3 regions of the Siminovitchia sp. FSL W7-1587 genome follow, and region 3 is predicted to be linked to each of the others. Evidence: riboswitches for the same ligand, from Rfam matches in the RefSeq annotation. Region 3 holds a riboswitch; each other region holds the start of a gene.
What was found. Region 3 has a riboswitch for S-adenosylmethionine ahead of NST31_RS07325 (YezD family protein). Riboswitches for the same ligand answer to the same signal wherever they lie in the genome.
Positions count from the first base shown of each region.

Region 1: it holds a riboswitch for S-adenosylmethionine, as region 3 does, so the genes downstream of both, NST31_RS13485 (MetQ/NlpA family ABC transporter substrate-binding protein) here and NST31_RS07325 (YezD family protein) in region 3, are expected to answer to the same signal.
Region 2: it holds a riboswitch for S-adenosylmethionine, as region 3 does, so the genes downstream of both, NST31_RS19370 (acyl-CoA dehydrogenase family protein) here and NST31_RS07325 (YezD family protein) in region 3, are expected to answer to the same signal.

Region 1 covers NZ_CP150169.1:2,873,359-2,881,388, reverse strand. The annotation lists gene menC (o-succinylbenzoate synthase) at 1-449, shown strand, start outside; gene NST31_RS13495 (GNAT family N-acetyltransferase) at 586-1,416, opposite strand; gene NST31_RS13490 (M20 peptidase aminoacylase family protein) at 1,413-2,552, opposite strand; SAM riboswitch class I at 2,705-2,815, shown strand; gene NST31_RS13485 (MetQ/NlpA family ABC transporter substrate-binding protein) at 2,920-3,732, shown strand; gene NST31_RS13480 (enoyl-CoA hydratase/isomerase family protein) at 3,765-4,556, shown strand; gene NST31_RS13475 (CoA transferase) at 4,564-5,754, shown strand; gene cyoE (heme o synthase) at 6,455-7,366, opposite strand; gene NST31_RS13465 (methyl-accepting chemotaxis protein) at 7,554-8,030, opposite strand, start outside.
Region 2 covers NZ_CP150169.1:4,134,647-4,142,676, reverse strand. The annotation lists gene NST31_RS19390 (chromate transporter) at 1-200, shown strand, start outside; gene fosM (FosM family fosfomycin resistance protein) at 387-809, opposite strand; gene NST31_RS19380 (aminoglycoside 6-adenylyltransferase) at 1,310-2,191, opposite strand; gene NST31_RS19375 (LLM class flavin-dependent oxidoreductase) at 2,658-4,043, opposite strand; gene NST31_RS19370 (acyl-CoA dehydrogenase family protein) at 4,040-5,233, opposite strand; SAM riboswitch class I at 5,401-5,509, opposite strand; gene NST31_RS19365 (hypothetical protein) at 5,918-6,169, opposite strand; gene NST31_RS19360 (hypothetical protein) at 6,313-6,681, opposite strand; gene NST31_RS19355 (dipeptidase) at 6,832-8,030, shown strand, end outside.
Region 3 covers NZ_CP150169.1:1,575,103-1,583,132, reverse strand. The annotation lists gene NST31_RS07350 (ABC-F family ATP-binding cassette domain-containing protein) at 208-2,145, opposite strand; gene moaC (cyclic pyranopterin monophosphate synthase MoaC) at 2,269-2,763, shown strand; gene NST31_RS07340 (redox-sensing transcriptional repressor Rex) at 2,842-3,504, shown strand; gene NST31_RS07335 (twin-arginine translocase TatA/TatE family subunit) at 3,572-3,751, shown strand; gene tatC (twin-arginine translocase subunit TatC) at 3,767-4,510, shown strand; SAM riboswitch class I at 4,668-4,773, shown strand; gene NST31_RS07325 (YezD family protein) at 4,845-5,027, shown strand; gene ssuE (NADPH-dependent FMN reductase) at 5,405-5,953, shown strand; gene NST31_RS07315 (YdiK family protein) at 6,191-6,385, opposite strand; gene NST31_RS07310 (type II CAAX endopeptidase family protein) at 6,382-7,125, opposite strand; gene NST31_RS07305 (FeoA family protein) at 7,373-7,639, shown strand; gene NST31_RS07300 (FeoB small GTPase domain-containing protein) at 7,617-8,030, shown strand, end outside.

The DNA of each region.
Region 1 (8,030 bases), 1.3 Mb from region 3:
AGGAACAATTGCAAACCCCTGTCTGCCTCGATGAAAGCATCCACAGCCTGGAAGATGCGAGAAAAGCACTACAGTTGGGGAGTTGCCGGATTATCAATATTAAAATTGGACGCGTAGGAGGAATTGGCGAGTCGGTGCGGCTCCATGACCTTTGCAAAGACAACGGTGTTCCCGTCTGGTGCGGCGGCATGCTTGAAACGGGGATTGGCAGGGCACACAATATCGCCTTGACATCCCTCTCGAACTTTACGATTCCGGGAGATACGGCGCCATCTTCCCATTATTGGACTGAGGACATCATCCAGCCGGAAGTAACGATGGACCACGGGATTATTCAAGTGCAAACTGGTCCCGGGATCGGCTTTGCTGTCGACCGTGAAAAATTGGATCGGGTTACCATCCATAAAGAACGGATTTCAACAGCTGAAACGGCACACCCAATACCGTAAAAAAAGAGCTTGCAGAGAAAATCGCTTCTTTCTCTACAAGCTTTTTTATAGGGCTCCTCTTCGTTCCAGAAAACTGGGCACAATCAAAAGCCGAATGAGGCTGTCGAGGACTTTCTCACCCCCGCAATCGGTTTAACTAATTTGCTTTTTCATCCAATTGCAGCTCAGACCTTTTCACAAGCAGGTAGTGATGAACTGGCGCATCTTCATGGCGAATGAGTGACACAGCCGTGTATCCAGCATTAAAAAGCTGTCGGAAGATCGATCTTGTCTTCATTCGCCAATCTATGGCGAGCCCCATGTCTTCTTTTTTCATTTGTTGGAAAAATGCAGGCACGGGAACTACTATTTGTTCGGCGGAAAAAGGAAGGTCCAAATTTCCCAGTCGCGGTAAACCTCCCTCACCTTCCTGATACGGCACCTGAAAAGCGTTACTCTTATCTACTTTAAAAGAAGACGGCTTTTCTACGTGATCACTATTGATCCACCACTCTACTTTGAATCGGTCTGTCGGCAAGCCATTGTTCAGCTCGTCTTTCCCCTCGCCATATGAATTGACGATATAAGTATTGCAGACTGAGCGAAGTTTGGTCAAATTCAAATAGGCGTTTCGGCTTTCAAGCGGATCATAAGTCCATGTGAGCATGTCATAGCCCAACTTTCTTGCTTCAGACTTCTGCCTTTCTTTCAACTGATAGCCGATCCCTTTTACCCGATAATCAGGATGGATGCCAAGCGCATGAGAGCATAAATAAACCTTTCCATTCAAGAATCCCGGAAAACTGTAGCTGAAACCAACAAGTTTCTCGTCATGAAAGGCACCTACGATGAGGCCCCCATTTCTTATGGCCGTAACCGTTTGGTGAACAGGAATGGCATCCCACTTCCATACCAATTCTTCCAATTCTTTTACAAGAGCCATTTCCTCCACACTTTGTAGTGTTTTAATGAGTACTTCCGAACTCAATGCTTGAATCCTCCCTCCAATGTCTTCAATATCGCGTAAGCTAAAACTTCTATACCTGAAAGCATGGCCTCACGATTAAACGTCATTTCCGGATGATGAAGACCAGGTGCAAGCCCGCACCCGAGCCCTAGCATGGTTCCTTTAAGCTGTGGCTTTTTTAATGTGTAAAAGTGAAAATCTTCCCCTCCGGATGTAACAATGGGCTCTTCCAATCTGTCCTCTCCGAGTGCTGCAACAATCGCCTTTCTCATCATACGAATGGCATCATGATTCGCTTTCGCAGCCGCGATATGCGCTTTCGTCTCCAACTGAATGTTAACGTTGTGAAGCTTTTCAAGTGATGCGACGATATGTTCAATTTTTGTGGCCAATTGCTCAAGTACTTCATTTGTCTGCGCTCTTACATCCAAACTGAAGGATGCGTTGCCAGGGATAATATTACTCGCTGCGCCGCCTGCCTGGAATTTGGTCATTTTTGCCGAATAGGGAACCATCGGGTCAAGATGAATGCCTTGGATTTGCTGCACGATGGATGCGCCAATTTCAATGGAATTCGCTCCTAGATGGGGCCTTGCTGCATGAACATCGTCCCCTTTGATCTCACCTGATAAAAACATCCCGGCGCCATGAAGGATCGCAGGTGCCGCATAACCATCTTCCAGTTCCTGGATAGGTCGCAAATGAACACCATATAAATAATCTACATCATCGAGCACTTTTTTCTCCAACATTTTTAAAGCGCCTGTTCCTTTTTCTTCTGCCGGTTGAAAAATAAATTTCAGCTTGGCATTTTCGGGAAATCCCACTTTTTTGAGCAACAACATCGTTCCAATTGCCATCGTCATATGGGCATCGTGACCACATGAATGATTTGCTTGAAATTTTCCATTGACTTCCTGCCATAAAGCATCTATATCCGTACGCAAAGCAACGCACCGCTCTCCTGCTCCAACTTCAGCTACAAGACCGGTGCAAGTGCCATCATCAAATGTTTGAACGGCAAATCCTTCTTTGACTAAAAAATCCCGGATATATTCAGTCGTTTTATATTCTTTCCAGCTTACCTCCGGATGGTTGTGAAAATGGTCAAACAACGAGTAAACCGTTGGTTTTAAAGCCTCAATGTATTTCTTCATTACATTCTCTCCCGCATATTGATGTGTCCATTATACCACTGCCTTTTGACAATGTACCATATTCGCCCACTTCCAAAAATGAACTTGACATTATCTATCCCATGCTTTACATTCTTAAATAATAGGGAAATACAAGTAAATGAAATAGCGTTCTCTTATCAAGAGTAGCTGAGGGACTGGCCCAATGAAGCTCGGCAACCATCTATTAAAAATAGAAAGGTGCTAAATCCTGCAAAACATGAATGTGTTTTGAAAGATAAGAGAGGAACCAGTTATGATGAGTATATGACTAAGCCTCTCTTTCTTTTTTTTAAGAAGAGAGGCTTTTTTGTTTCTTGATATTCCCCAAAAAACTGGGGGGAAGAAAATGAAAAACATTAGAATATTGTTACTAGGATTACTATTGGCTGTTATTGTTTCCGGATGTGGAAACAATGCGACGGGAACAAAGACGGAAGAAGAAAAGCTTATTGTGGGCGCTACAGCCGGCCCCCATGAGCAAATTATGGAAAAGGTTAAAGAAGTGGCGAAAAAAGACGGATTGGACATTGAGTTAAAGATTTTTTCTGATTATATCCTGCCAAACAAAACATTGGCTGACGGTGAACTGGATGCGAACAGCTATCAGCACCAGCCCTTCTTGGATCAGTTTAATAAAGACCACGATACCGATTTGGTATCTGTAGGCAAAACGATTTTAAATCCAATGGGGGTTTATTCGGAAGACTATCAAAGTATTGATGACCTTCCAAAGGGAGCCAAGTTTGGACTACCCAACGATCCGACAAACGGTTCCCGGGCGCTGTTTATTTTGGAAAAAGCCGGCCACATTCAACTGGCTAATGATGCGAAAGAGACAGCATCACTGAAAGACATAAAAGAAAACCCGAAAAACCTTGAATTTATCGAGCTTGATGCCGCACAAATTCCCAAGCAGCTCAGCGAGGTCGACGCGGCAGCGATCAATACAAACTTTGCCATCGACGCCGGCCTTTACCCAAAAGAAGACGCCATCCTTCTGGAATCAACGGACTCGCCCTATACAAATGTCATTGCTGTAAGGGACGAAAATAAAGATGACGCTGTAGTGAAAAAGCTTGTGAAAGCTTACCAATCTGATGAGGTGAAAACATTCATCGAAGAAGAGTTCCGCGGCTCTATCATCGTAAGCTGGGAGTAAGAGTGAAACGATTAATCAACCGGAGGTTTCAAATGACAAATCCTTTATACGTAGAAAGAAATAAAGATATTGCCATTCTCGTTTTGAATCGCCCTGAGAAAAAAAACGCCATTACGCTCAAGATGTTTCGCAAGCTGTCTTCTATTTTGGATGAACTGGAAAAGGACCCCGCCATTAGAGTTTTAATCGTCCGCGGCGTTGATAAAACAGCCTTCTCCGCCGGAGCGGACATTACCGAATTTCTTGATGTCCGCTACCAGGCCGAAAAAGCAAAAGCCTATAATAAAGCCGCGCTAGAAGCGATTGAAAAGTTGTACCGATTTTCCCGGCCAACGATCGCCCTTATACAAAGGCTTGCGATTGGCGGTGGACTGGAACTGGCCAATTCATGCGATTTCCGCTTTTCATCTGCTGACGGAACATTCGGCATTACAGCCGCCAATATCGGGATTATCTATAATGTAAAAAGCACGAAGCGGCTTATGAATCTAATTGGGGTAACTAAGACAAAAGAATTGCTTTATACGGCAAAATTAATCGGGGCGGAAGAAGCGCGCGACATCGGTTTGATCGATTATGTGTATGCTTCTGACGAACTGGAGGAACAATGCATCCAGTTTGCTCGTAACATTTCCGAAAAATCTTTGGTGGCCAATTCAGGAATAAAACAGGTGATCCACAAGATCATAGACGGAGCCACCGATGAAGATGAAGAATTGGCAAAATCCATTCTCGATTCGTTCAGCTCCGAAGATTACGAGGAAGGCATTCAGGCGTTTTTAGAGAAGCGCCGTCCGAACTTTAACAGAGTTAGAAACAGGTGAAAACGACATGAATCAAGCATTACAAGGCATGAAAGTGATTGATCTGTCACAAGTATTGGCCGGACCATACTGCACGATGGTGCTCGGCGATATGGGAGCAGATGTCATTAAAATCGAAAAATATCCAAATGGCGATGATACGCGGGCCATGGGACCGTTTCACAACAATGAAAGCCATATGTATATGATGGTCAATCGCAATAAACGCGGCATGTGCCTGAACGTCAAAAAGGAAGAAGGCCGAGACATTTTATATGAATTAGTCAAAAAAGCAGATGTTTTCGTAGAAAACTTTCGCCCGGGGGTAGCGAAGAAGCTCGGGATCGACTACGACACCTTAAAAGAATTAAATCCCGCGCTCATATATTGCTCCATATCGGGATATGGCCAAACCGGTCCTTATCGAAATAAAGGCGGGTTCGATATTATGGCGCAAGGATTGTCCGGTCTCATGGAAATGACAGGCGAACAAGGCGGAAAGCCAGTCAAAGTCGGAATTGCCATTCACGACTTGGCTGCCGCCCAAACAGCCATTCAATCCATTTTGACATCCTACATTTACCGGTTGAAAACCGGAAAAGGGCAGTATATTGATGTGTCTCTTGTTGACTCGGGGCTTGCCTGGACGGTATGGGAAGCAGCAGCTTATTTTGGCAGCGGACAAGTAGCGGGAAAAACCGGAACAGCCCACCGTGCCGCCGCACCCTATCAAGGCTTTAAAACAAAGGATGGCTTCATTTTAATCGGGGCCGCCAATCAAAAGTTATGGGAAACATTTTGTTTGCATGTCGTCGATCGGCCAAATTGGATGGAAGATCCGCGTTATTTGACAAACAGCCTGCGCACGCTTCATCTCAAAGAACTTGAAAAAGATATTGAAGAAACATTATCAAAGCGCGATTCCGTGTATTGGCTGGAGCTTTTAGAACAACACGGAATTCCTTGCGGTCCGATTTATACTTACAATCAGACCTTGAGTGACCCCCATATTCTAGAACGGGAAATGATACTGGAATATGTACATCCGGCTGCCGGGGCGGTCAAAACATTGGGCTTTCCTGCCAAATTTTCAGAAACACCCGGAGAACTGACAAAACCTGCTCCCCTTCTTGGACAGCATAATGAGGAGGTCTTATTGGAAACAGGTTATTCCAGTGGAGACTATAAGAGACTAAAGCAAGAAAGTGTTTTGAATTAGTTAAAAAAATTTGGGGTATGCCATACTTTTGCAAAGCACGAGTTTAATCATCAATATCCGGCCTAAACGTTTCCTAGAAATCACGAAAAAGAGTCTGGGCCACAACAAAATCAGCCGAGTAAAAAACGAACCATAAAGTGAAACTTCATTCAGTAGGAGTTTTCTTCCATCTCCTACTGAATGTTAGTTGAACCAATCGGGCTTTTAGGTGCCGTTTTCTCACACTTGGACCTTTTGTATTCACTCAAAATTTTGAAGTGGGAGGCTTACGGCACCTTACATGCGGGATAAAGTGAAACTTCATTTCTTGGTATGCCTTTTCCAAGAAATGTTAGTTGAACCAATCGGGCTTTTAGATGCCGTTTTCTTACACTTAGACCTTTTGGTATCAACTCATGTCTTGAAGTGGTGTATATGGCACCTTACATGCGGGATCAATTGTCCTGATGTATAATATGCAAGCTTTTAGCGTAGTCAAAATAGGTAGACTCCTGCGGGAATCGCTCGAGCTGAAGATCCCGCAGGAAAGCGATCTTTGCTTTCCGAGGAAGCTGAAGAGACCTGCGGAAAGCGAAATATGTTGACGTAGCGATGATAGGGATTTTTTTTACACAAATAAACCGAACAATTATAAATAAAATGTTCGGTTTTTGCTACTTCGTATTTGCTTATGTCGCAGCCTTTAACTGCTTTCCAAACATTAGATCGTCACAATCACCATCGTGATAAACAAAATCGCAATATAATTAACAGAAACAACAAAGTTGGCACGAGCCCATTTCACATCATCTTTTACAAAAAAGCCCCGGATCGCAAGTACCAGCCAGACGAGGTTTAGTAAAGTCGCAATCACAATAAAGGTGGTCCCGAGCGACACCAGAAAAAACGGCAGAGGCAACAAGCAGGCTACATACACAAAAATTTGTCGCTTTGTCATTTCAAAGCCCCGGATCACCGGGAGCATGGCAACGCCTGCCGCTTTGTATTCGTCATACCTCTTCATCGCGATCGCGAATGTATGAGGCATTTGCCAAATAAACAGAATCATAAATAAAACGATTGGGATAATATGCATGGCAGAATCAATTGCTCCCCATCCAATCAACGGTGTGACTGCTCCTGAGATGCTTCCGATCACCGTGTTAAATGTATATTTTCGCTTTGTCCACATCGTGTACATGACGACATACGTAAACCACCCGATAAAAGCGTAAAGGACAGCCTCCATCGTTGTAAAAAACAAAAGAAGAAATCCCAGGACGCTTAATGCGATACCCAACCCCAACGCCATTTTTAATGAAATATTGCCTGTCACTGTCGGTCGCACTTGGGTTCTGGCCATGACTCTGTCTATATCGGCCTCATACCAGTTATTAAGGACGAGCGCCCCGGCCATGACTAGTGTGCTTCCAATGATTATCAAGAAAAATAAATTGGGATCAATGACTGTATTTGTAAAGTGGGCGGCGAGCCAAAAACCCGTAAAGACAGGCAGTACATTGGCTATTAACACAACCCCTTTAAAAAGAGCAATTACATCAGCTAAAAAAGAAGTGATTTGAAGCTGATTTCCAAAAGATGCATGCTCTGCACCTGTCTTCTGTTGACTCATTTTCTATCGTCCCCTTAACAATGATCAGATCGTAATATTCTCCCTCCATTATAATATGATTTTCGTCTAAAACCTACATATCGGGGAATTTTCACTAATTGTTAATAACTACAGCCCTTTATTCAGAAAAAAAGCCTGAACCCGCTGTTGCTTCGGGATCAGACCGTTATGCCGCTGTTGAAAATCATTATGGAGCCGCTTTGGGGTTTTCAATTGAAGAAGAAATACGGTCTTTTTTGTGTAAAGTAAACGCTGCGACTGAAGCATTTAATTTCGTCGCCAAATTGGTCAAGTTATTTGCCGTTGATGCCGTTTCTTCACTGCTGGCAGCCGTTTCTTCGGTTGTGGCCGAAATGGTTTCTATATAAGAAAGGACTTCTGAAGATTGTGCGGCTTGCTCTTCGCTTGCACTCGCAATTTCTGTTACTTTATCTCTCGTGTGATGAATCATGGTAATGATTTTTTCAAAACCCTCACCTGATTGTTTCGTTTTGATGACTCCTTCTTCAACAGACTTTACACTGCGGATAATCGCTTCTTGCATCGTTTTTACGATCCTTGAGATTTCATCTGTCGCTTCAACACTTCTTTCTGCCAATTTACGAACTTCTTCTGCAACGATTGCAAATCCCCGTCCCTGTTCACCTGCCCGGGCTGCTTCAAT
Region 2 (8,030 bases), 2.0 Mb from region 3:
GAGTGAACGCTTCAGTTGTCGGCATTTTAATTGCCGCGCTCTATCATCCGATCTGGACCAGCTCCATTTCATCGCCATTGGACTTTTCTCTCGCCGCCATCTTATTCAGTATGCTTGTTTATTGGAAATGGCCGCCATGGCTGGTCGTCTTTACCGGTGCTGCGGGCGGGTTCATCATCTCCCTTTTATCCCGCATGTAAGGTGCCATATACACCACTTCAAGACTTGAGTTAAAAGGTCTAAGCGGGAGAAAACGGCACCTACATGCCCGATTCGCTCAACTAACAGTCAGTAGGAGATGGTAGAAAACGCCTACTGAATGAAGTTTCACTTTATAAAATAAGCCGGCTGCCCCGTAAAGGGAGAGCCGGCTTTTTCGATCTCGCTTATTCAAAAAACGTCATATGTGATTTGGTTTCACGATAATAATCCAATCTATCTTGCAGCGTACCAGTGTGAAACTCAAATTTATGTCCATCAGGGTCGGTAAAATAGATCGACTTTTTATCCCTTTCATCCCTTGGACGGCTTGGTAATATGTTGACATGCAACTTTTGCAGTTTCTTATACATTTTTTCAAATTCCGTTTCATCAATGGAAAAAGCGATATGTGTATAAGATTTGCTTATTTCATTGCGGGGTATATCTTTTTCTTCATTTAACGCAAGCCACATGCCGTTCAAATCAAAGTAGGCTGTCGTTCTGCCCTTAACAAGCAATCGGGCGTTAAATACATTTTGGTAAAACGTAATCGCTCTTTCCAGATCAGAAACAGAAAATAACAAATGATTAAGACCTTTGATGGACACCATTATCCCCCCAAACATGATCTCTACTATAGATCGTTTTATCGGCCAGAATTGTACCTCCGGAAATGGGACAAAACCCAGTTACCGCAAAAAATCAATTCCTTATAGCTGTAGCTTTAGAAGTAAGTTTGATTCAAATTCCTAATAACTTGTTTGAGAAATAGGACAAGATTGTTCAATTCTGCTCTAATGATTGTAACACATTTACTTATTTATCCCGCATGTAAGGTGCATATACACCACTTCAAAATCTTGAGTGAATACAAAAGGTCTAAGTGGGAGAAAACGGCACCTACATGCCCGATTCGCTCAACTAACATTCAGTAAAAGCCCTACTGAATGATGTTTCACTTTATAAAAAAGTGTGAGCATTTTTGACATCCTTGTCGACAAAGCGCCGATTCAATATTGAGCAAGCACTCAAAAATCGGATCATGAGATATGGTAAGCGCCCGTTCATTGAGTAAGCACCCCATAATTAACAGGGTGCGTCCGTTTTCTTAAAATATTTCTTTTGCGTCAGAAGGTAAATCTCTAACATGTTTAAGATATTGAATCATGTTTCTATCATCATTCATTGGATAAGTGAATTGAAAGTGTTTAGCGACATCTTTAGATAAGATTCTAAACAATTCACAAGTAACAAATATTGATTCCCACATATTTGTATATTCAGAATCAGCATACGTTTTTTGGTACATTTCCCAATATGATTCTGGAAGGTATATTTTAAAATATGTACCAAATTTACCTGTTGAAACTTGAAAATCTTCTTGTGTCCCAATCCACCAAGTAACCATTTTATCCAAAGATTCTCTTATCGTATATTCAAACATATGCTTTGCATACGGAAGCTCATCACGCCAAATTCCTTTTGCAACGTTTTGTAAACACCACCAAAAATTGTTTGTATAACTATCGTATTCACTTTGGGATGGCTTTTTGACATGGTAATCTATATCAGTGGGATAAGGGATTGCCGGTAAAAGATGATCTTTATCCATTAAGGGAAGAGTGAGCTTATCTTTTCCATACTCTTCAAATACAACTTCTTTTGTTTGGATGCGGAGATCTATGCGATTTCCATCTGTAAAGAGCATTAAAAATCCGTAAGAGCTCGTAAAATCAAAATCTATTTCCTCGCCGAAATCATTTTTGTCAGGTTCTTGCATCATGATTAAATCCCCAAAAGCATTTACCCATGTCTTATCTTTTACAAAAGATACTGTTTCTGTCACAACATAAACAACATCGTAATCCTGGAAAATATCCTTTGGCACATTCGGATTTGTTCTTGAACCGTTCATATAGACGGCCCGAATACGTTCATCTTCTTTGGCGATGTTTATGATAAGCCCCATCATTTCTTGTTCATTTCTCATTTCATTTCCCTCGGATATATATAGTTGGCTTTACATGGAAAATTCAAAATGGAGGGCTCGTGGATGATATAAACCAAATTATCATTTATTTAACATTTTTTTATCTAACCTTCCTCCCTATTTGGAGCCAGCTTTTTTTCATCACCATTTCCACATTTATTCGCAGATTCACTCTGCTATCCTGTTAGTTCCATAAGGTAAGCCGAAACCCCTTCTTTTTTATCTATGAGTAACTTTTTCAAATCGGCGCAACTTTTTTAAACAGTAAAATTTATTTGAAATCTACAGCAGTTGCTCCTATATTGATTTCTTGTTTTTCCCCAACTATATGATGCGAGAAAAAAACATGAAATATATGCTTTATTGTTTCATTCAATTTGCCGCCTCTTCATCATTGAATAAAGTCACAATAGAAAAAGCCTCTTACTCGTTTTCATAAGAGGCTCCAGTCGTCCAGTCAACTTTCTTAAGAGCGATGTGTGGACAAGTGTTTCCATGAGTATTGTTTTCCCGGATGATGATTTGCCAACTGGTCAAAGCCAAATAAATGGCCGCGCAATGTTTTCTGTTCGTATTCTTTTTTTACCAATCCTCGCTCTTGCAACACAGGTATAACAAGCTCTGAAAATTCCTCGAAAGAACCAGGCATGACGGTGTATGTGATATTAAAGCCATCCACACCAGCCTCATTTACCCACTTTTCCATCTCATCGGCAATCGTTTCCGGTGTTCCTGCAACAACGGGACCAATTCCGCCAATACCTACAAATTCAGCAATTTCATTTATAGTCCATTGCTTATCAGGATCCGCTTTCGTAAAAATCTCCACCCTGGAACGCATTGCGTCATTTTCAATGAATTGCAGGTGTTCGTCGGGATCGTATTGTGAAAGATCTATACCGGTCCAGCCGCTGAATAAACTCAATGCCCCCTCCCGGCTAATGTGACTTTTATAATCTTTGTATTTAGCTTCCGCTTCCACTTGTGTTTTGCCAACAATGGGCGTAAACAAGCTGAATATTTTGATTTCATCACCTTTTCTTCCATAATGCTCCGCTTGCTTCCGAATCGTATTAACATATTTTTTGGCGATCGAAATGACGGGAGCTGATATATATACTCCTTCCGCATGCTTGGCGGCGAAGGCACTTCCTCTCGGAGATAAGCCTGCCTGATAAATGACGGGAGTTCGCTGTGGTGACGGTTCACATAAATGGGCGCCGGGTATATGAAAGTAACGGCCATCATGATCAATATCATGAACCTTGGCTGGATCGACAAACATTTTTCTTTCCCTATCCCTTACAACAGCACCATCTTCCCAACTGCCTTCCCATAACTTGTAACATACTTCCAAATATTCCTCGGCAATATCATAGCGTTCATCATGTTTAATCTGTTTCTTCAAGCCAATGTTCAATGAAGCACTCTTCAAATAAGAAGTGACAATATTCCAGCCGACTCTTCCTTTTGTCAAATGATCCAAAGTCGACATCCGGCGGGCAAATGGATACGGGTTCTCATGTGTCACCGAAGCGGTTACGCCAAATCCAAGATATTCTGTGACAGATGCCATGGCCGGTATAATCAAAAGCGGGTCATTGATGGGTGATTGCACGGCTTGCCGAAGCGCCGCATCCCTGGTTCCTTCGTAGACATCATAGTGACCGAGCACATCCGCTATAAAAACAGCATCAAATTTGGCTTTTTCCAACGTTTTCGCCAACTCTATCCACTGTTCCAAATCAGTATAACGATGGGATTGATCATCTGGATGCCGCCACAATCCAGGAGACTGATTTCCCGGGCAATTCATGACAAAAGCATTTAATAACATTTTTTTACTGGTCATTTTCTACGCTCTCCTTGCTGTTGATTGTTATATTCAGGCCAAAGGGATGTTTCCACTCCGACAATTTGCTTGCCGATTAATTCTTTTGCCAGATTGTTAGAAGGGCCCATCACAATGCCCGCACGCGAATCCCGGTATAGACGTTCCAACGTTCCTTTTTTATATCCAAATCCGCCGGCTACATCCATGGAGATTTGCGCAACTTGATTGGCCGTCTCGGAAGCATGGACTTTAAACTGATACAACAGTGTCCGTAATTCATTCGGAAGAGGTGCGCCTAATTGAATCCATTCATTCAATCGGGCGGCAATATCCTTTTGCCAAGCGGATAAACTGTTGATCAATATCTTTGCCGAGGCAAGCTGATTTCTTATCGTTTGATATTTTGCCGAAGATTTTTTCGCATGCGCAGCAGCCTCATGAAAAATGCCAATGGCTGTGCCCACCCAAGCAGCACCCAAACCAAATAAATAGACATGGCTATTCTCGACTATTGTTTTTCCAGTGCCTTCTTCACCGATTCGGTCACGTTTATGCACAAAAATTTGATCAAAACGAACGGGAGAACTATGATTTCCACGCACACCAAGCGCATCCCACACACCCGCTTCAATTCCGTCCTGTTTCGCATCCACAATAAAGTAACAAAGGTCATAAGACACTTCCGCATGAGGAGACCTCGTTAGCAACACATAAAAATCAGCATAACCACTGCTGGTGACAAAAGATTTTTCCGCATTCAGCAGATACCCATCCCCCTTACATTCGGCCCTGCTATGACTGAGCCAGTATTGGCCGCCTGATGCCCTTTCACTATTGGCAATCGTCCCGAACTTTCCTTTACGCAATGGCTTCAACCAACGATGCCATTGATCTTCGTTGCCATAATGATAAATAATAGCGGCCGCTCCAACGTTCATCGTATAGACGAGCGCGGTAGATGGACATGCTTGTGCAATTTCTTGAACAATGAGGCCAAATGCCTCATAATCAAGCTCCAATCCGCCCAGCTCTTTTGGAAGAAAAATACTGCTCCAACCCTCTTGGCCCAGCACTTTTAAATTTTCAAGCGGAAAAGCCCCTTCCCGATCGAGACGATCAGCATTTGGTCGAATAACACGATCAATGATTTCACTTAATTGTTCTCTAATTGCGCCATATGTTTCTTTCTTTTGAACATGAAGTGCCATACCAACTATCCCCTTTTCCTACATATTGGTTTAGCCCATTAAAAAAGCTCTCACTAAGGGAATCCTTAAAGTGAGAGCCGCTAGTTGACTAGTAGGCCAAATCCTATTTTTCAATTGAAAAAGCCCTTCCTCAAAAAAGATGAGAGAAGGGCATGTTTTTCCATCCATTCTCATCTTTAGAATACTTCCGTATTCTTCTGAAATTAGCACCGGGCAATCGTATTGCTGGTTGCTGAGATATCATCGGGTCAGTCCCTCCATCTCTCTCGATAAGAAAATAATTATTAACTTGTGTAGAGTATAATCAATATTTCAAAAATAGTCAACACTTTTTGAAATGAAGAATAACATCTATCCTCATTGGTCTGACAATCGCGAACAAAATAACAGGATGGACCAGCACTGAAGGCTTATTGCTTGTGTATGTAGCGTGCGGCTTGAATGGCCGATTTATTCTGATTGGTAAAGCTGATTTACACAGTCAAAATAAGACAAATCAGCAAAGTCGAGTGAAAAAGTACATGGATGGTATTAGGAACGATCCATTCATAACAGGCAAAAAAGTATGTGTCTCACCAAACATGACTTGATAGCTTTCTACTCTATCTGCCGAACCTATTCCAAAAAAATAAGGAATCCACCAATCTAGGAGAACCCCCGCCATGATCAGCGATCGCTGGATCATCAGCCATAACTTGGCCCAGAAAAAGGATATGTTTTGCCGATGAAACATAATATGATTCCCATAAGCAGCATAATTTGGGCTGTCCAGAATAAAGTAATGATCACCAACTCTCCAGTAGAACGAGTCGCGGCAACTGCTTGAACATCATTGAGTGGCCCGAGTGGCAACCAGTCATGAAATATCATAAAAAGTAATATGAAACCCGATCCCGTTATAAGCACTTTTTCCGATCGGTGAATCTTTCTTTTCAATTCCTCAAAACCCCGTTATTTTCATCTGATCCATTCTTCATAAACTTATTGAAACTATTTGAATAAAATGTATGCAATGACACCTGGACAACCTGATTCGGAAGCCGTGGCCGGCTATGCTTTCAAGCATCGTTCACGACCATTTATGTTTCACGCTGCCCGCCCATGATACTTTTGTACAGCTGCGCACTTGTTGATGGTGAAAATATGACTACATACTCATTACCGACTTCCTGTTTCACTTTTTCTGTTAATAAAGCCCCTTTTCGATTATGCGCTTCCTCAAGCTCGATACCATTACACTTCAAACGGTCCTTCTCCCAGTCAATCCATTCTCCATAAGTGGCGCACCAATCCGACAGTTGCCCGGCCAATTCTTGCGAAATCGGGATCTTTGTTAACTCCAAATTCATCCCACAATGATGGCACCATACCGGATCTGCGCCTATATCTCCTTCTATTTTTAATTCAGTTGTTTTTCCATGATCACATCCACATAGCAAAGCAATCACCCTTTCGAATCTTTATCTATTTCTACGAATAATCATTAGAAAGGTTCCTTTTGACCCGCCAGGCTTTTTTGGCGCTCTAAAACCAATCCTTCGTCCTATTCCCATATATATTTTAGAATAGTAGAATAATTCTTAAAAGGAGGGTTTATTTTGAAAAAAAAGCTGCTTTACCTCGTAGCAACAGTTCTTCTTGTCCTCTTTCAGGCTCCCGTAGCTTTGGCGAAGTCCGATTCACCGCACGATATTCATTTTGATTCTATCATTACTGATGGCCATAGCGATACAATGAGTAAGGTCATCGACCCGGAAACATGGCTTCCGAGCGTGAATATTGGACAGAATACACCTTTTGAGGTAGATATACCAAAGCTTCAGACAGGAGGCCTCCATGTTCCATTTTTTGCGGCATATACATCCGGCTATTACAATAACACTCCTCGCAGTATCAGCAGAACGCTCGCCCTGATCAATGCATTGTATTGGACGGAGAAAAACAATCCGGACACATTTCAAATTTCTTCAACGTATAAAGAAATCATGAAAGCGGTTCGCGATAACAACATCGCAGCCGTCCCAACGATAGAGGGCGCTTATTCCATGGATAAGAATAATGCGATCGAACTTTTGCGTCAATATGATGATTTGGGTATCAAAGCGATCGGATTTACATGGAATTATTCCAATGATTTGGGTGAAGGAGCCAACAGGGAATACAATGATCCGGACAAAACGCCCTCCGAAGGAGGACTAACAGAACTCGGGTCGGACGTTGCCCGGGAAATGAACCGCTTAGGGATGTTGATTGATGTTTCCCATATGGCTGAAAGTACTTTCTGGGATGTCATCAAAGTTTCCAAAGCGCCTATAATCGCCTCTCATTCGGGTGTGAAAGCATTAAAAGATCACCAGCGGAACCTTTCGGATCATCAATTACGGGCGTTGAAAAAAAATGGCGGAGTCATTAATATCGTATTTTATCCGGTATTTTTGACCAACAATTCGCAGGCTTATGTAAAAGATATCGTTGATCATATTGATCATGTCGTGAATGTAATCGGAGTGGATCATGTCGGTCTTGGATCTGATTTTGACGGTGCTTCTCTGCCGGAAGACCTCCAAGATTCATCCCAACTGCCAAAGCTAACAGAGGAATTAGTAAAAAGAGGTTATACGAAGCAAGACATAGAAAAAATTCTTGGCAAAAATATGCTTCGTGTGTTAAAGGTAGTAGAAAAAACTGCCGATCATGACCCCGCAAAAGTTGGGAGAGGGCTTACCATTACACCAGAATACGAAATGGGTGAAATCATCCAGGAGAGAACACCGCTTCTTTCTGCAAAAGTGACAGC
Region 3 (8,030 bases):
CTCCGGTTGGAACGGAGTCTTTTTTTGTGGATAACTTGATCATATACTAGCTTGGAAACGACATTTTGTGGATGAATAAGCGAATATAGTGTGGATAATGTGTATAGGTTTGTTTATAACTTATGATGTAAACGTTTAAAATGTGGACAAGATTGTGGGTAAAAAAATCCCCGACGGAGTACCCATCGGGATAATACATGATTTTTGTTACGGTATGTCATATTCCGTAAGTGTTTCTGAAAGCCTCGTCCATTCTTCCAGCAATTCATCCATTTCGCTTTGAATTCTTTCCATTTCTTGATGAATTTCAAGAGTTCGTTCGTGGTCATTGAACACAGCGGGATCTGTTAACAACTGCTCTTTTATGTCCAGTTCCGCTTCCAATTGGTCCACCAATTCTTCCATTTCAGCGATCCGCCTTTTGAGTTGCCGTTCGCGTTTTCTTTTTTCTTTTTCCTGCTCGTATGAATGTTTACTGTCTACTTGTGTGTTCTTTGATTCCGGCTGTTGCAGTTGTGCCAGCTCCGCCATTTCCGTCTTTTTATTCACATAATAATCATAGTCGCCCAGAAATTCTTTTGTTCCTTCTGTGGATAGTTCGATCACTTTCGTAGCAATCCTGTTGATAAAATATCGGTCATGGGAAACGAATAAAATGGTTCCCGGGTAATCCACAAGCGCGTTTTCCAGCACTTCCTTGCTATCCAAGTCCAAGTGGTTCGTCGGTTCATCAAGAATGAGGACGTTCGCCTTTTGAAGCATGAGAATGGCGAGGGTGAGCCGCGCTTTTTCTCCCCCGCTCAATGACGAAACGGTTTTTAATACATCATCTTGGGTAAACAAAAAATTGCCCAATACGGATCTGACTTCTTTTTCCTTCATTAGCGGATAGCGATCCCATAATTCTTGTAAAACAGTTCGGTTGGTTGACAAGTTGGCCTGTTCCTGATCATAATATCCGAATTGAACATTTGCTCCATATCGAATCTCCCCGGATAGGAAGGGGATTTTTTTTATGATCGACTTTAACAACGTAGATTTGCCAATCCCGTTTGGCCCGACAAGGGCGGCACTGTCGCCGCGGGTAAGTCTCATATTGATATGGTTGGCCAATGTCTGTCCATTGTAGCCAATGCTCGCCTCTGAAACGGATAACACGTCATTTCCGCTTTGTTTCTCAATTGTGAATGAAAAAGAAGCGGATTTTGTGTCGCCTTCGGGACGATCCATGATATTCATTTTTTCTAATTTGCGGCGTCTGCTTTGCGCTCGTTTAGTCGTTGACGCTCTTGCGAGGTTACGCTGTATAAAGTCTTGCAGTTTGGAAATTTCACCTTGCTGTTTTTCATACAGTTTCATTTCCTGTTCAAATCTCTCGGCTTTTTGCTCGAGATACTTACTGTAATTTCCATGATAGACCGCCATTTCATGGCGGGACAGCTCATATACTAAAGAAACGATTTGGTCGAGAAAGTAACGGTCATGGGAAACGATGAGAAGGGCTCCCGGATAATTTTGCAAATATTTTTCTAACCAGGCCATGGTTTCAATATCAAGATGGTTTGTTGGCTCATCCAAAATCAGCAAGTCCGGCTTGGACAACAACAATTTTGCAAGCGCCAGGCGCGTTTTTTGTCCGCCACTCAGCCTGGCGATATTTTTATCATAGTCTTCTTCGAAAAATTGGAAGCCGTGCAGGACAGAACGTATATCTGATTCATATTGATAACCGCCGATTTTTTTAAACTGCTCTTGAAGCCTGTCATATTCACTCAATAGACGTTCATAGGCACCTTCACGTTCGTAATTCGCCGGATCGGAAAGCTTCTGCTCGATTTTTCGAAGCTCTTTTTCCATGTTTCGTACTTCGCTGAATACGGAAAGCATTTCTTCCCAAATCGTTAATTCTGATTCCAAGCCTGTATGTTGCTCCAAATAACCAATTGTTACATCTTTCGGTTTGACTACTTGGCCGGAATCATGTGAAAGTTCTCCAGCGATGATCTTTAACAAGGTAGACTTTCCGGCTCCATTCCTGCCGACAAGAGCTGCCCGGTCACCTTCGCGAATTTCCAATTTTATATTTGAAAGTACCAAATCAGCCCCAAAATACTTTGAAAGCTGTTGAACTTGCAATAATAGCATAATTTCCACCCCTAGTCATAGACAGTGTATCGCATGTTGACTATATTTGACAATTGATTTTTTAGGTGGCAAAAACAGACAGTATACACGAAATAGTGTAGAATGATAAGGAGGTGTTTGGCCGTGGAAAAATTGACGCATTTTAACAATGAAGGCAGGGCACAGATGGTGGATGTCAGCGGAAAGCCGGAAACAGTCCGCACTGCTGCTGCCCGCTCCAGTATTGAAGTGAACGACCATATTTATGAGTTAATTACGAATCAGCAAATAAAAAAGGGCGATGTTTTGGCTGTGGCGCAAGTAGCCGGGATCATGGCCGCGAAAAAAACATGGGAAATAATCCCGATGTGCCATCCGATCCCGATAAAAGGAGTTAATATTTCCTTTGACTGGATGGAAGGATCCGAGAATCATAAAATCCTGGAAATAACTGCTGAAGTAAAAACTGTCGGTAATACAGGAGTAGAGATGGAAGCATTAACTGCTGTTTCGGCAGCCGCACTCACTATATACGATATGTGCAAAGCCGTAGACAAGGGAATGATCATAGGTCCAACCTATCTAATAGAAAAAACAGGCGGGGTATCCAGTAGCGATTATCGCCGTGAAATGGAATAGGTTTATCAGTTGCAGGACATTCATTCCGCAAACGGGTAAACTGCAGCGCTTTTTTCTTTTTGGCATGGAGGATTGAATATGAACGGGGAAACGTTAAAAATACCACAGGCAACTGCAAAGAGGCTTCCGCTATACTACAGGTTTTTGAAAAATTTACATGCATCAGGAAAACAGCGCGTATCTTCGGCCGAATTAAGTGAAGCGGTGAAAGTGGATTCCGCTACCATTCGGCGGGACTTTTCTTATTTTGGCGCGCTTGGAAAAAAAGGATATGGGTATAATGTAAATTACTTGCTGTCATTTTTTCGCAAGACACTTGACCAAGATGAGGTGACGAAAGTCGCTTTAATTGGTGTAGGAAATTTAGGCACAGCTTTTTTAAATTATAATTTCTTAAAAAACAACAATACAAAAATTGAAATGGCTTTCGATGTCGACAAAAACAAAATTGGGAAAAAGATCAGCAATGTACCGATTTATGCTTTGTCCGAACTTGAAGAAAGATTGAGCAAAGAGGAAGTGGCCGTCATTATTTTAACTGTGCCGGCAAGTGCCGCCCAAGCCATCACTGACCGGATTAAACATACCGGTGTAAAGGGAATACTGAATTTTACCCCTGCAAGGCTGAATGTGCCGGAGTCGATCCGTGTTCATCATATCGATCTAGCGGTGGAGCTGCAGTCGCTCGTTTACTTTTTGAAACATTATCCTCTCGATGACACGGAAAATTCACAACCATAAATGATTTTTCAATGGCTAATTGGACGGGTTTCCATTAAAATAAAACTATAGATAGGAGGTGGCCGCAGTGAGTGCAGGTGTAGGCAGTTTACTTGTAATCGCACTTGTTGCTATATTGATCTTCGGACCAAAGAAGTTGCCGGAACTTGGTAAGGCTGCGGGCAACACGTTGCGTGAATTTAAGAACGCGACGAAAGGTTTGGCAGACGATGATGAAAAAGAGACGAAAAAAGACAGCGATAAGTGATAGGATGAACAAATCATGAGTCAAAACAATATGTCGATCATCGATCATATAGAGGAATTGCGAAAACGGCTGGTCATTATAGTCGTTTTCTTTGTGTTGGCTGTCATTGCCAGCTTTTTTATATCACAGCCTCTTATTAAGCTGATTCAGCATGCAAGCGCTGCCCAGGACATTACGATGAATGCGTTCCGTGTGACGGATCCGTTTAAAGTGTTTCTGCAAATGACGTTTGTTCTGGCGTTTATTTTAACATCCCCCGTTATTTTGTATCAGCTCTGGGCCTTTATCAGTCCGGGTCTTTTGGAAAAGGAACGGAAGGCAACGCTCAGCTATATACCGGTTTCAGTTTTTTTATTTTTAGCAGGTGTCCTTTTTTCTTATTTTATTTTGTTTCCATTTGTGATACGGTTCATGCTTGGGTTATCGAGCAATATGGAGATACAGACAACAATTGGCATTAATGAATATTTTCAATTTCTTTTTCAGATAACCGTACCGTTTGGAGTTTTGTTTCAGCTTCCGGTCGTCATTTTGTTTTTAACAAGGTTGGGCATCGTTACGCCGATGTTTTTGGTACAGATCAGAAAATATGCGTACTTTATTTTGCTGGTTATAGCAGCGTTCATTACGCCTCCGGATTTAATCTCGCATATGATGGTGACCGTTCCATTACTCATTTTGTATGAGATCAGCATCTGGATTTCAAAGGTGGGTTATAAAAAAGCGCAGGCTTCCGCAGCAGAGAGTGATGAAGATTAAAAAAGCATCCTATATTTCCGGTGCTTTTTTAATCTATAGCCCATAAAACAAGTAGGTTAATGCTATAAGATGAAAAATTCATCCTTGACAGATAATTTATAGTGGGATAGTATATAAATACGTTTATAAATGACGTTTCAACTGAATAATAGGTAATTTCTTATCCAGAGAGGTGGAGGGACTGGCCCTTTGAAGCCTCGGCAACAGACCGTCAGGTACTGTGCCAATTCCAGCAGGCTGTTTGTAAGCTTGAAAGATAAGAAGAGAACAAATGACGTTTAAAGCAAACCTCTTCTTATTTTGTAGAAGAGGTTTTTTTAATGGGGGGATGAAGATGGCAAAAGTGGAGGAAAATGCGATTGAAGACATTGTTTCGGCATTGAAAAAGATGGAATATGGTTCATTGGTCATTACAGTGCACGATGGAGAAATCACCCAAATTGATACGACTGAAAAAAAGCGTTACAACATGCAAAGGAAACAAAGGAAAGTCCCGATGATGAAAGCAAACAAATGAAAACAGGCTGCCGATTAGACAACTAAAGGCATCTTCTCCATGATCATGCATTGGGAGGGTGCTTTTTTTGTACCGTTGCCTAAAATGGTAGCGAGAAAATAGCAAATGAAGAGAAGAAGGGGTGACTCCTCAGTTCTTTCATAAAAAGGATGTGGAAGAACTAAGAGTTTTGGGATTTTGCGCTCCATACGTCTGTAAAGGAAGAAAAATCATTCATGGAAGGGATTTGATTGGTTGGTGAATGATACATGAGATTTGTTGGATATAAAACAGGTGGCCAATTAGAAAAAATGTAGCAAGTTTAATCCGTTTGGGTTGAGAAGAACATGCTCATACAGTTAATTAAAATCGTTTTCACTTAAAGGGAGGAAAATAAAATGAGTGATATTGTCATTATTTCAGGAAGTCCATCTGAATTTTCCAGATCTGGCAAGATTCTGGATTATCTAGGCAGATTGCTGGAGAGGGAACATTTTTCAATAAAACATGTTTCAGTAAAAGATATTCCGCCGGAGGACTTGGTTTACGGAAATGTTCATAGCCCTGCCATTCAAAAAGTGTCACTTGATATTCAAGAGACAGCGGGGGTGATTGTCGGATCACCGGTTTATAAAGCGGCTTATTCGGGAGTTTTAAAAACATTGTTCGATCTTTTGCCTCAAGATGTGTTTAAAAATATTCCGGTATTGCCGCTCATGACCGGGGGCAGCCCGGGCCATTTATTGGCGATTGAATTCTCATTGAAACCGCTCATTGCTTCTTTAAAAGGAAAAAGTCTTCAAGGACTTTATTTTCTCGATAGCCAAATTAACAGGGAACAGAAAAACCCAATCATTGATGAAGAAAGCCTTTTACGTACGAAAAAACAGCTTTATGAATTTATCGAAATAGTAAAGAAAAATAAGCGTCTTGCGTCTTCTTTATAAAACAGAAAAGAGACATTTGGTAATGAAATGCTCGCTGTCGATGGCAGGGGCACTTCGAAAAACCGATGTCTCTGTTTTTTTAAATAGATGTTGTTTTTTTATCCAGGAAGTCCTCATACAAACTGATCAAGAGGCTTTGGCGTAACCTGTAGGCAGGAAGTTCCAGCACTGCATTTCAGCAAAAGGCAACACTATGCGGCCAGCGCTGTACTAGCAGGCTTTGTTACTATATACATCCTATTTCTGATCCTTTTTTAACCGAAAGTGGAGCATAATGAGACGCAGCCCCGCTCCAAAATCCAGTGTGGCTAAAATTATCAGCAAATAAACCATAAAACCAAAGCCGTTCTTATCCACTTGCTGGACAGCAAAAAATGTAAAAACAAACCCCAAGACGATATATAAAGTACCTGAAAATAATGGTGACCTCATGAAAAGAACCCTCCTATCCACCATACAAATTGTGCTGTTTTTTCTATATATTTCTCCAGCTTATCGACAAGGAATAACTGAAGTATGACAACGATCGTGTTCATCGAGACATGTGCGATGATAGGAACGATAATTCTTTTCGTCATAACGTATAAAAAGGCAAATACGAATCCCATGGTAGCATATAAAATAATGTGAACAGGCTCGAAATGGGCCAGTGCAAAAATGACGGAACTCAGTAAAGCGGCTACCCAGAAAGGGAAGCGGTCGTACAAGCTTCCGAATATGACTTTTCGAAATACGATCTCTTCTAAAATGGGCCCAATAATGGAACTGATGATGACGATTGCCGGAAATAACTCGATCAATTGTAAAATTTGCTGTGTATTCTCTGATCCCGGGTTGATGCCAATCGCCTTCTCTACCAAACCTGCGGAAATCTGGGCAAAGAAGGCCATAAAAATACCGATAATTGCCCAAGTAAAAGATTGTCCGACGGGGAGCGGCTGGTCCTTCTCTATTTTTGTATACTTCTCATTTTTTCTCAAAAGAAAAAGAACAAGGGCAAGTCCAACACTAAAAGAGAACAGAATCCAATAACCAACCGCATTCACTTTCATTTGCTCCGGATCAATATGAAGCACCTTCGTACCTATTTGGAAAAAGAGCGGTACTCCAATATAAGAGGACAACTGCATAACGATAAAAGTGAGGACAATCAAAAGATATGATTTCTTCATGAAAATAGTAAATCTCCTTCATATATATCGAACGATAATTTCTATTTTACTCTTAATGGACGATTGTTTCAAACAGCGCGTTTATGTTTTCCTTCCCCTGCCCTAAAAATATCCTGTGCCCATTTTTTTCATTCTGGCGAAAAAGTTTGACATAGGCAACTAGTGTGCATAAAATATAAATTAAAGAAATGTTGGTCGGGGGAAACATTGTAAAGACAACCCAACTTATATGAGGGAGGTAAAGGAGATGAAAGGTCATGAGTTGATTGCTCTTAATGAAGCCAACATTGGGGATTGCATCAAAATAAAGAAGTTACTCGTAACGGGCACGATGAGGAGAAGGTTATTGGATTTAGGGTTTGTCCCTTCGGCAGAGGTGATTGTGCTGCAAAAAAGCCCGCTCGGCGATCCGATTGCCTTTCGTGTCAGCCATACGACTATTGCCCTGCGAAGGGAAGAAAGTTCAAAAATATATGGGGAGTTAGTAGCAAATGAATCATCAGCAACCAGTTAAAATTGCGTTGGCAGGCAATCCGAATGTTGGAAAAAGTACTTTATTTAATACATTGACAGGACTAAAACAGCATACTGGCAATTGGCCGGGAAAAACCGTTATCCATGCGGAAGGGCAGTTTTCCTATAAGGGGGTAGATTACACAATCATTGATCTCCCTGGTACGTATTCCCTTTTTTCCAACTCGGCGGACGAAGAAGTCGCAAGAGATTTTATTGTCTTCGAGCGGCCGGATTTGACGATTGTTGTGCTTGATGCCACCTCGATTGAGCGGAATTTGAATTTGGCGTTGCAAGTCATGGAAATGACAGATAAAGTGATTGTCTGCATTAACTTAATTGATGAAGCAAAGAAAAAAGGGATTTATATCAATGAGAAAGCATTAATGAAA